DNA from 3 places in the Pseudogracilibacillus sp. SO10305 genome. Region 2 is predicted to be linked to each of the others. Evidence: predicted binding sites of a transcription regulator. Region 2 holds the regulator's gene; each other region holds the start of a gene.
What was found. Region 2 encodes LexA, which represses DNA repair genes until DNA is damaged. Its sites were predicted from a motif close to CGAACATATGTTCG; they were not measured.
Positions count from the first base shown of each region.

Region 1: a site for LexA is predicted at 1,302-1,315, ahead of recA (recombinase RecA). Genes of this name have one in related genera too.
Region 3: a site for LexA is predicted at 1,743-1,756, ahead of uvrB (excinuclease ABC subunit UvrB). Genes of this name have one in related genera too.

Region 1 is NZ_JAXHDE010000001.1:136,384-139,683, reverse strand. It holds gene SPD45_RS00775 (competence/damage-inducible protein A) at 1-1,206, shown strand, start outside; gene recA (recombinase RecA) at 1,388-2,437, shown strand; gene rny (ribonuclease Y) at 2,875-3,300, shown strand, end outside.
Region 2 is NZ_JAXHDE010000006.1:43,499-46,798, reverse strand. It holds gene SPD45_RS06610 (methionine gamma-lyase family protein) at 1-1,062, shown strand, start outside; gene lexA (transcriptional repressor LexA) at 1,131-1,748, opposite strand; gene SPD45_RS06600 (DUF896 domain-containing protein) at 1,993-2,223, shown strand; gene tkt (transketolase) at 2,248-3,300, shown strand, end outside.
Region 3 is NZ_JAXHDE010000001.1:438,469-441,768, forward strand. It holds gene uvrB (excinuclease ABC subunit UvrB) at 1-1,682, opposite strand, end outside; gene SPD45_RS02295 (PDZ domain-containing protein) at 1,968-3,158, opposite strand; gene SPD45_RS02300 (S41 family peptidase) at 3,185-3,300, opposite strand, start outside.

The DNA.
Region 1 (3,300 bases), on a different contig from region 2:
GGTACAGAATTATTACTTGGTCAAATCGCAAATACAAATGCACAATGGATGTCGGGTGAGCTAGCTGCTAATGGCATTAATACGTATTACCATACAGTTGTCGGTGATAATATGGACCGTTTAACAGCTGTGTTTAAGCGAGCACAACAAAGATCGAATGTTGTGCTTGTTACTGGTGGATTAGGACCAACACAAGATGATCTTTCACGTGAAGCGTTTCAACAGTTAACAGACTTACGTATAGTGGAAGAAAAAGACTCTTTACAAAAGATAATCGACTTTTATCGTGACCAAGGAACGGAAATGACCCCAAATAATCGGAGGCAAGCTAGAGTTTTTGAAGATTCAAAAGTATTACCAAATAAAGTTGGTATGGCGCCAGGAAATTTAGTTGTATATAAAGATGTAATATGGATATTTATGCCTGGTGTACCAAGAGAGATGAAACAAATATTTTCAGATGAAGTCATTCCATATTTAAAATCAATTAATGGTGAGATGGTTATTGAATCAAAAGTATTGAACTTTACTGGCATTGGTGAGTCAGTATTAGAACATACTTTAGAAGATTTAATTCGAACACAACATAATCCAACCATTGCCCCATTAGCTGTAAAAGGGAAAATTACAGTACGTGTTAGTGCAAAAGCGGAAACGAAAGAAAAAGCTCTTTCCATGATTGAGAATACAAAAAAAGAAATTCTGTCTTATATAGGTCGTTTTTATTTCGGTGAAGGTAGTATGACATTAGAAGAAAAAGTATTCGATTTATTAAGAGAACAGCAAATGTCGATTGCTAGTGCTGAAAGTTTAACTGGAGGTTTATTTGCAAGTAATATCGTTGATAACTCTGGTGCATCTGCTGTCTTAAAAGGTGGGGTCGTTTGTTATGATCCAGCGGTTAAACGTCAAGTTTTACAAGTAGCAGATGAAACAATTCGTACACATGGAACAGTAAGTGAACAATGTGCCAAAGAATTAGCGGAAAATGTTCGGCATATATTAGGAAGTTCTATCGGAATTAGTTTTACAGGTGTAGCAGGACCGAATGAAATAGAAGGTAAAAAAGCCGGAACAGTTTATATCGGCATTGCAACTGAAGAAGGAACGAAAGTAAATAAATTTGTTTTTGCAGGAAACCGAAAACAGGTGAGAGAACGGGCTGTATTAAAAGGATATGAATTATTATTTACATTTTTAAAATAGTTTTTTACACCATGAATGAGGGACAAAACTATCATTTTGGACAATGAAAGGTATGAAAAATGAATTTTTTCATATAGAAAGACGAACAAAACATAAGAACATGCATTCGCATATTGTTTGTATATTTTATATAAACGATGTATGATAGAAAGCAGATAGTTCAAATTGGGAGGTAACGCCAGTGAGTGATAAACAAAAAGCATTAGATGAAGCACTAAGAAAAATAGAGAAACAATTTGGAAAAGGATCGATTATGAAGCTTGGTGAAGAAGCGGAACGTAAAATCGACACGATTTCAAGTGGATCTTTAGCGTTGGATGTTGCATTAGGAATTGGTGGATATCCGAAAGGGCGTATTGTTGAAATATACGGACCAGAATCGTCAGGTAAAACAACTGTAGCATTACATGCCATTGCAGAAGCACAGAAAAAAGGTGGACAAGCCGCATTTATCGATGCTGAGCATGCATTAGACCCGAATTATGCAAGAGCTTTAGGGGTTAATATTGATGAATTATTATTATCTCAACCAGATACAGGTGAACAAGCATTAGAAATTGCAGAAGCATTAGTACGAAGTGGCGCAATTGATATTTTAGTAGTTGACTCTGTGGCAGCTTTAGTACCTAGTGCAGAGATTGAAGGGGAAATGGGAGATGCACACGTAGGTTTACAAGCTCGTCTTATGTCCCAAGCATTAAGAAAATTATCTGGTGCAATTAATAAATCTAAAACAATAGCAATTTTTATTAACCAAATTCGTGAAAAAGTTGGTGTAATGTTCGGTAACCCGGAAACAACACCAGGTGGTCGCGCATTAAAGTTCTATTCATCTGTTCGTCTTGAAGTACGTCGTGCTGAAACATTAAAGCAAGGATCAGATATGATTGGAAATAGAACGCGTATCAAAGTAGTGAAAAATAAAGTAGCTCCTCCATTTAAACAAGCAATGGTTGATATTATGTATGGAGAAGGGATTTCCATTGAAGGTGAAATACTAGATATAGGTTCTGAATTGGAAATTGTGGAAAAGAGTGGAGCATGGTACTCTTATCAAGGGGAACGCTTAGGACAAGGTCGAGAAAATTCCAAACTGTTCTTATTAGAAAATGAAACAATTCGTGACGAAATTCATCAAGCAATTCGTGATCATTATGAATTAGACGAGGCTGCTGAAAAAGCGCCAGAAGATGAAACAATGGATGAATTAATCGAAGAAGATTTACTATAACTTATTAGAAATGCCCATTTATTTTCCTTATGATGTCATAAGAATTGTAAATGGGCGTTTTTCTTACATCGATGACGGAGGCCACTGGTACCATTTTTCTGCGTGAACTAGAAAACAAGTAAAATGAAAGTAGTTGGACACTTTTGTTGTATATTAGCGACTACAATAACTAATCACTTGAATAGGTGAGGAACATTTTGTGACAAGTACACAAGTTTTTTACAATGAAGATATAAAACATGGATCGTATTTTCTAACGAAATTATGTGAAAAACAAATAAAATAAAGGCTTTTCATTGACATTGGTAATTAGTACATTTAAAATTAAATTGTATAATTATTTTTATATATTATACAAATTTATTCGCTATTGATTAAAGGTTTTTATGCCGACAATAAAGAATTGTACAATTTTATAGCAATAGGAGGTGAAGAACGTGGACAATCCTATACTCATCTCCGTTTTGCTTGCATTAGTCCTAATCGTCGGTATTGTTGTTGGTTATCTTGTTCGTAAATCAATTGGAGAAGCAAAAATTTCAAGTGCTGAAAACTTAGCCAAACAAATTGTTGAGGAAGCACATCGAAATGCAGAAGCAGCTAAAAAGGAAGCACTTTTAGAGGCAAAGGAAGAAAATCATGCATTTCGTCAACAAGTAGAAGAAGAATTACGTGAACGACGTACAGAGGTACAGAAACAAGAAGATCGCTTAATTCAAAAAGAAGAAATTTTGGACAAGAAAAGCATTACAATTGATAATCGAGAACTCTCATTAGAAAAAAGAGAACAAAATATAGCAGAACAACAACAACAGATTGAAGAAATGAGAAGCAAAGTAGATGCATTACTTGAAAAGCAACAT
Region 2 (3,300 bases):
CGTGTATTTGGTGGGGAGGATGCATTAGTCCGTCCCCAAATTGTTTCCGGAACACATGCTATTGCAACAGCATTATATGCGATGTTACGTCCTGGAGATGGGCTTTTATACATTACAGGAGCACCATACGATACATTGGATCAAGTAATTGGAAAAAACACATCAAATACTGGAAGTCTTAAAGATTATGGTGTTCGGTACAATGAAGTTTTATTAAAAGATGATCAAACGATTGACTATGAAGGAATTAAAAATGCGATCAATGAACATACGAAAGTTGTAGGTATTCAACGTTCGAAAGGATATGAAAACCGTCCTTCATTTACAATCGATGCAATTGAACAAATGATTCAATTTGTAAAAGAAATAGATGAAAACATTATTGTGTTTGTTGATAATTGTTATGGGGAATTTGTTGAGGACCGTGAGCCTTTAGAGGTTGGCGCTGATATTATGGCTGGGTCTTTAATTAAAAATCCAGGTGGTGGACTCGTTCGTGCCGGAGGATATATCGTAGGAAAAGAGGATTTAGTTGAACTTGCTGCAAATCGATTAACAGCACCAGGACTAGGAAAAGATGCTGGAGCAACATTAAATATGTTACAAGAGATGTATCAAGGATTTTTCCTTGCACCACATGTAGTAGGAGAAGCATTAAAAGGGGCTATTTTAACTGCACGGTTAATGGATTATGTCGGTGTGGAAACAGCACCTACATATACTGATAAACGTACAGATATTATTCAGGCAATGACGTTCCATCATGAAGAAGCGATGATCAAATTTTGTGAAGCCATTCAGGCAAATTCACCAATCAACTCGTATGTAGCACCATACCCAAGTGAGATGCCAGGGTATGAAGAAAAAGTAATTATGGCTGCAGGAACGTTTATCCAAGGGGCTAGTATTGAATTATCTGTTGACGGACCGATTAAACCTCCGTATACAGCTTTTTTACAAGGTGGTTTAACATATGCACATGTTAAAATTGCCATTATTCAAACAGTAGAAAAGCTAATTCAAGATGGATTATTGGATCCTTTAACCTTTCCAGAATTGTAAGTGACATAGTTTAGGATAAATAAAAACGGTAAAGTTCATCAGTTTTTGATAAGCTTTACCGTTTTCACTTAGAATGCACGATATAGGCCAATTACCTTTCCTAAAATAATGACATTATTTAATAGGATCGGTTCCATAGCATCGTTTTCAGGTTGTAGGCGAATATGATCTGTTTCTTTATAAAATCTTTTTACGGTTGCCTCGTCTTCGTCCGTCATTGCGACGACAATATCTCCGTTATTTGCTACACTTTGTTGTTTTACAATTACTCTATCACCATTAAAAATTCCGGCGTTGATCATACTATCCCCATCAACTTCTAATAAAAACACATTATCTTCCCGATGTGCGAGTGATGTTGGGACTGGCGCATATTCTTCGATATTTTCTATTGCTGTAATCGGTGCACCAGCAGTTACCTTACCAATTAAAGGAGCATAACGTGCCGTATCTTTTTCAATATTTTGGAATGACGGATCAACAATTTCAATTGCTCTTGGCTTTGTTGGGTCTCTACGAATATATCCTTTATTTTCAATTCGTTCTAAATGACCGTGTACAGTAGAACTAGAAGCTAAACCAACTGCTTTGGCAATCTCACGAACAGAAGGAGGATATCCTTTCATTTCTACTTCATGAACGATATAATCATAAATCATCTGTTGCCTTTTTGAAAGTTTTTCCAAGAACCTCACCTCATCTGTCTATATAATTACTTTCATTTTATCAAAATGCGAACAGAAGTCAAACATAAGTTCCCATATTTGTTCGGTAGAAATGTTCTATTTCTGAAAGGTTGTCTGAAATGTAAAGTTATTATAGAATATTATGTGGCGCATTTGTATCTATACAAAATATTGTATAGTATAATATAAGTAACATATAGATATATTTTTATCATATGTAACTTAGGAATTAAGAGGTGAGAACATGTTAACGAAAGAAAAACTTGAACGTATCAATTACCTCGCTAAAAAAGCAAAAAGTGAGACATTGACGCAAGAAGAAAAACAAGAACAACAAGAGCTTCGTCAAGAATATTTACAAAGTATTCGTCAATCATTTACTAATCAAATAACTTCTGTTACGGTGATCGACCCAGAAGGGAACGATGTAACACCGGACAAAGTAAAACAAATAAAAAGAAATAGAGACAAATAATATATTTAAAGGAGCTAATAACAGATGCAAGTGGAACAATTATCAGTAAATACAATTCGTACATTATCAATGGATGCAATACAAAAAGCAAACTCTGGTCACCCAGGATTACCGATGGGTGCCGCACCAATGGCTTATACATTGTTTACAGACTTCTTAAATCATAATCCAAAAAACTCTAAATGGTTTAATCGTGATCGCTTCATTTTATCTGCTGGACATGGTTCAATGTTATTGTATAGTTTATTACATTTATCTGGATATGATGTAACAATGGATGATATTAAAAATTTCCGTCAATGGGGTTCTAGAACACCTGGACATCCAGAAGTATTAGATACAGACGGAGTCGAAGCAACGACTGGTCCATTAGGACAAGGTGTAGCAATGGCTGTTGGTATGGCAATGGCAGAGGCACATTTAGCAGCAAAATACAATAAAGAGAACTTCAACATTATTGACCATTACACTTATTCATTAGTTGGTGATGGAGATATTATGGAAGGGATTTCTCATGAAGCTGCATCCCTTGCTGGACACTTAGCTTTAGATAAATTAATTGTATTATATGATTCGAATGATATTTCATTAGACGGAGATTTAGATCGATCATTTTCTGATAGTACAGAAGATAGATTTAAAGCTTACGGTTGGCAAGTAATTCGTGTCGAGGATGGAAGAGATTTACAAGCCATCCATCAAGCAATTGAAGAAGCGAAAGCGAATACGACACAACCAACATTAATTGAAGTTAAAACAATTATCGGGTATGGTTCACCAAATAAATCGGATTCCTCAGCATCACACGGTGCCCCACTTGGAGAGGACGAAATTGCTTTAACGAAGGAATATTATGGTTGGGACTACGAAGAAACTTTCCACGTTCCAGAGGAAGTATATGAAGATTTCAATAAGAAAGTTGTGCAAAAAGGCGCAAACTTAGAAGAAGCATGGAATACGTTATTTGACGAATATAAAGAAGCATACCCAACATTAGCAGAAGAACTACAACTTGCAATTAACGGTGAACTTCCTGCTAATTGGGATGGAAATTTACCAACATATAAAGTAGGCAAA
Region 3 (3,300 bases), on a different contig from region 2:
TGCATCGAGTCGGTAATTTTATCTGCATACATAATAACTTGTCCGTTCTCATTACGTGCGGCACGTCCCATCGTTTGAATTAAGGAACGTTCAGAACGTAAGAAACCTTCTTTATCTGCATCCAGTATTGCAACAAGTGATACTTCAGGAATATCTAGTCCCTCACGTAATAAATTAATACCAACGAGAACATCATATTTTTTCACCCGTAAATCACGAATAATTTCAATCCGTTCCAATGTTTTCACTTCGGAATGTAAATAAGCAACTTTAAAATCAAGTTCTTTTAAATAATCCGTTAAATCTTCCGACATTCTTTTCGTCAATGTCGTAATAAGCACACGTTCATTCCGATCAATCCGTTTATTTATTTCTGCAATAAGGTCATCGATTTGTCCATCAATCGGTCGAACTTCAACGACAGGGTCCAATAATCCTGTTGGACGAATAATCTGCTCCACCATTTCTTTCGTATGTTCTTGTTCATAAGGTCCAGGTGTTGCAGAAACATATACATTTTGATGTGTTTTCAGTTCGAATTCTTCAAACTTTAATGGGCGGTTATCTAATGCAGACGGCAAACGAAATCCATGATCTACTAACATTTGTTTCCTTGCTCTATCTCCATTATACATCCCACGAATTTGTGGCAATGTTGCATGTGATTCATCAATGACGACTAAAAAATCATCCGGAAAGAAATCAAGTAATGTATATGGGGTCGAACCAGATTCACGCAGGGTTAAATGACGTGAGTAATTTTCAATCCCTGAGCAAAAGCCCATTTCTCGCATCATTTCTAAATCGTAATTCGTTCGTTGTTCAAGTCTTTGTGCTTCTAATAAACGATTTTCTGCTTCAAGTTCTTTCAAACGTTCTTCTAATTCGAGTTCAATATTTTTAATTGCAATTTTCATTTTTTCATCACCTGTCACGAAGTGTGACGCTGGGAAAATAGCAACATGATCTCGATCACCGATAATCTCTCCGGTTAATGCATCTACTTCACGAATACGATCAATTTCATCTCCAAAAAATTCAATTCGTATACAATGCTCTTCTTTTGATGCCGGAATAATTTCAACAGAATCTCCCCGAACTCGGAATGTCCCACGCGAAAAATCGATATCATTTCGTGCATATTGAATATCCACTAGTTCTCGCAATAATATATCACGCTCTTTTTCCATTCCAGTACGAATCGATAACACTTGATTTTTATATTCCTCCGGTGAACCTAAACCATATATACAAGATACACTAGCAACGATTAACACATCGCGACGCTCAAATAAAGCCGATGTGGCTGAGTGTCGTAATTTATCAATTTCATCGTTTATGCTCGCATCTTTTTCAATAAATGTATCTGTTGATGGAACATATGCCTCTGGTTGATAATAATCATAATAACTAACAAAATATTCCACTGCATTGTTCGGGAAAAATTCTTTAAATTCACTATATAACTGACCAGCTAACGTTTTATTATGTGCAATAACGAGTGTTGGTCGATTAATTTCTGTCACAACATTCGATACAGTAAATGTTTTTCCAGTACCTGTTGCACCTAATAATGTTAAATGGTTTTCACCTTCGTCTATTTGTTTTACTAACTTTTCAATTGCTTTCGGTTGGTCTCCTTGTGGTTTAAAAGATGAAACAAGTTCAAACTTTTCCGCCATGTTAAGTTCTCCAATCTTCACATATTATCATGTTTTCTTACATTAATTGTATCATATATACGAACGAACATTCCATTATGATTGCTCAACATTCCTCTCTTTCAAACATACGTATTTACTAATTGTTCATTTTTCCATATATATTTAAGGAACATATAGTTTGTATATATGCGAAGTTATTCATATCTATCTTATATTGTCATTTACATAAACTTATAAATATTTCGTACTTTTCTAAAAGAGCCGAAAAATCACACTTCCATATATGAAAGTGTGATTTTATATTCATTCTTTTTCTTTATACTTGTGTGGTTGTTCGGTAAATAATAAACCTAGTTCATAATGATCCTCAGCAAAGAATGTCCCGTGAACAAATCTTATTTCACCATTTTCATCTAGAACATCTATTTTGAAATTCGTTTGACTCGTTTGTAATGCTTCATAAAATTCAGATGAGTTTGTAACATTAACATTATTTACCTTTAAAATAATTTCTCCGACTTTAATTCCTAATCGTTCAACAGGACTATTCGGCATCATTGCAAACACTTTAATACCTTTATCTAAAGGATGAAACATTGGTGAGCTTTCTCTATCTCTTACTTTATGCCGATACGTCATCCATTCCTTACCAACTAATGCAACTAAAATAGTAATAAATGATACGAATGGATAGAAAATACTTGTAATAGCACCTGCAATGACAATGGCAACTAAAACATATGTCCGTTTCGTAATTTTTCCTAATAATTCATTTGGCAACCCACTTTGCATACGGTATTGATAACCGAAAATAAATGGTAATAATATTAAACTAAAGGTTTGATCACCAAAAGAAAAATAGGGAAAAAATGGTGTAATCGCAGTTACACTATCGGAAGGAATCAGTATGAAAAATGGGACCATCATCATCCGTTTTGCTTCAAATTGTCCTACCCAAACTCCCCGTTCACTCAAATGTAAAGAAGGAAATGCCGGTTTCGATTTTGTTCTTGTCATAAAAATTGCTTCAAAAAGTAATAACAACGCAAGTAATAATGTTAATCCGACAAAATGCACCATCGATATGGTAGTAAAATCTACATACGGTACATCTATATAGCGCTGTAAAAACGGCAACACTAACAATAAAATAAACGTCATCCCAATGGTATAACTAGCAGATAAAAATTGTAGTGAACCAAATAAGCTAAATACAATCGTAACAATCGCTAAAACGATCATTACTTCATAAGAAAGTACAATTCCAAATAGAATTGTAGCAGCTGAAAGTACGATGCTAGCTATGACTGTTAATGGAAATGTATATTTAATTTCTGTGAAGTAATGATAAATTTTTGTCCCAAAATTATAACGTTCCTTTTTTATACGTTTATACCCGATAATACATAACAAAAAGAAAGTCCAATACAATAATGGGTGTAAAAATATTTTACCAATACCTTTTAATAATTCGAACGCCCACTGTTCTAGCATCGATTTTCACCTACTATCATTTTTCTCTATTTATATAAAACATCTAGTGCCTTTTCTAATTGTAGATCCTCTTTGCCACTTCGGATAATATCTAAAATTTCCGATTCAATTTTTCCTGCTGTTTTTTCATCTATTTCACCAG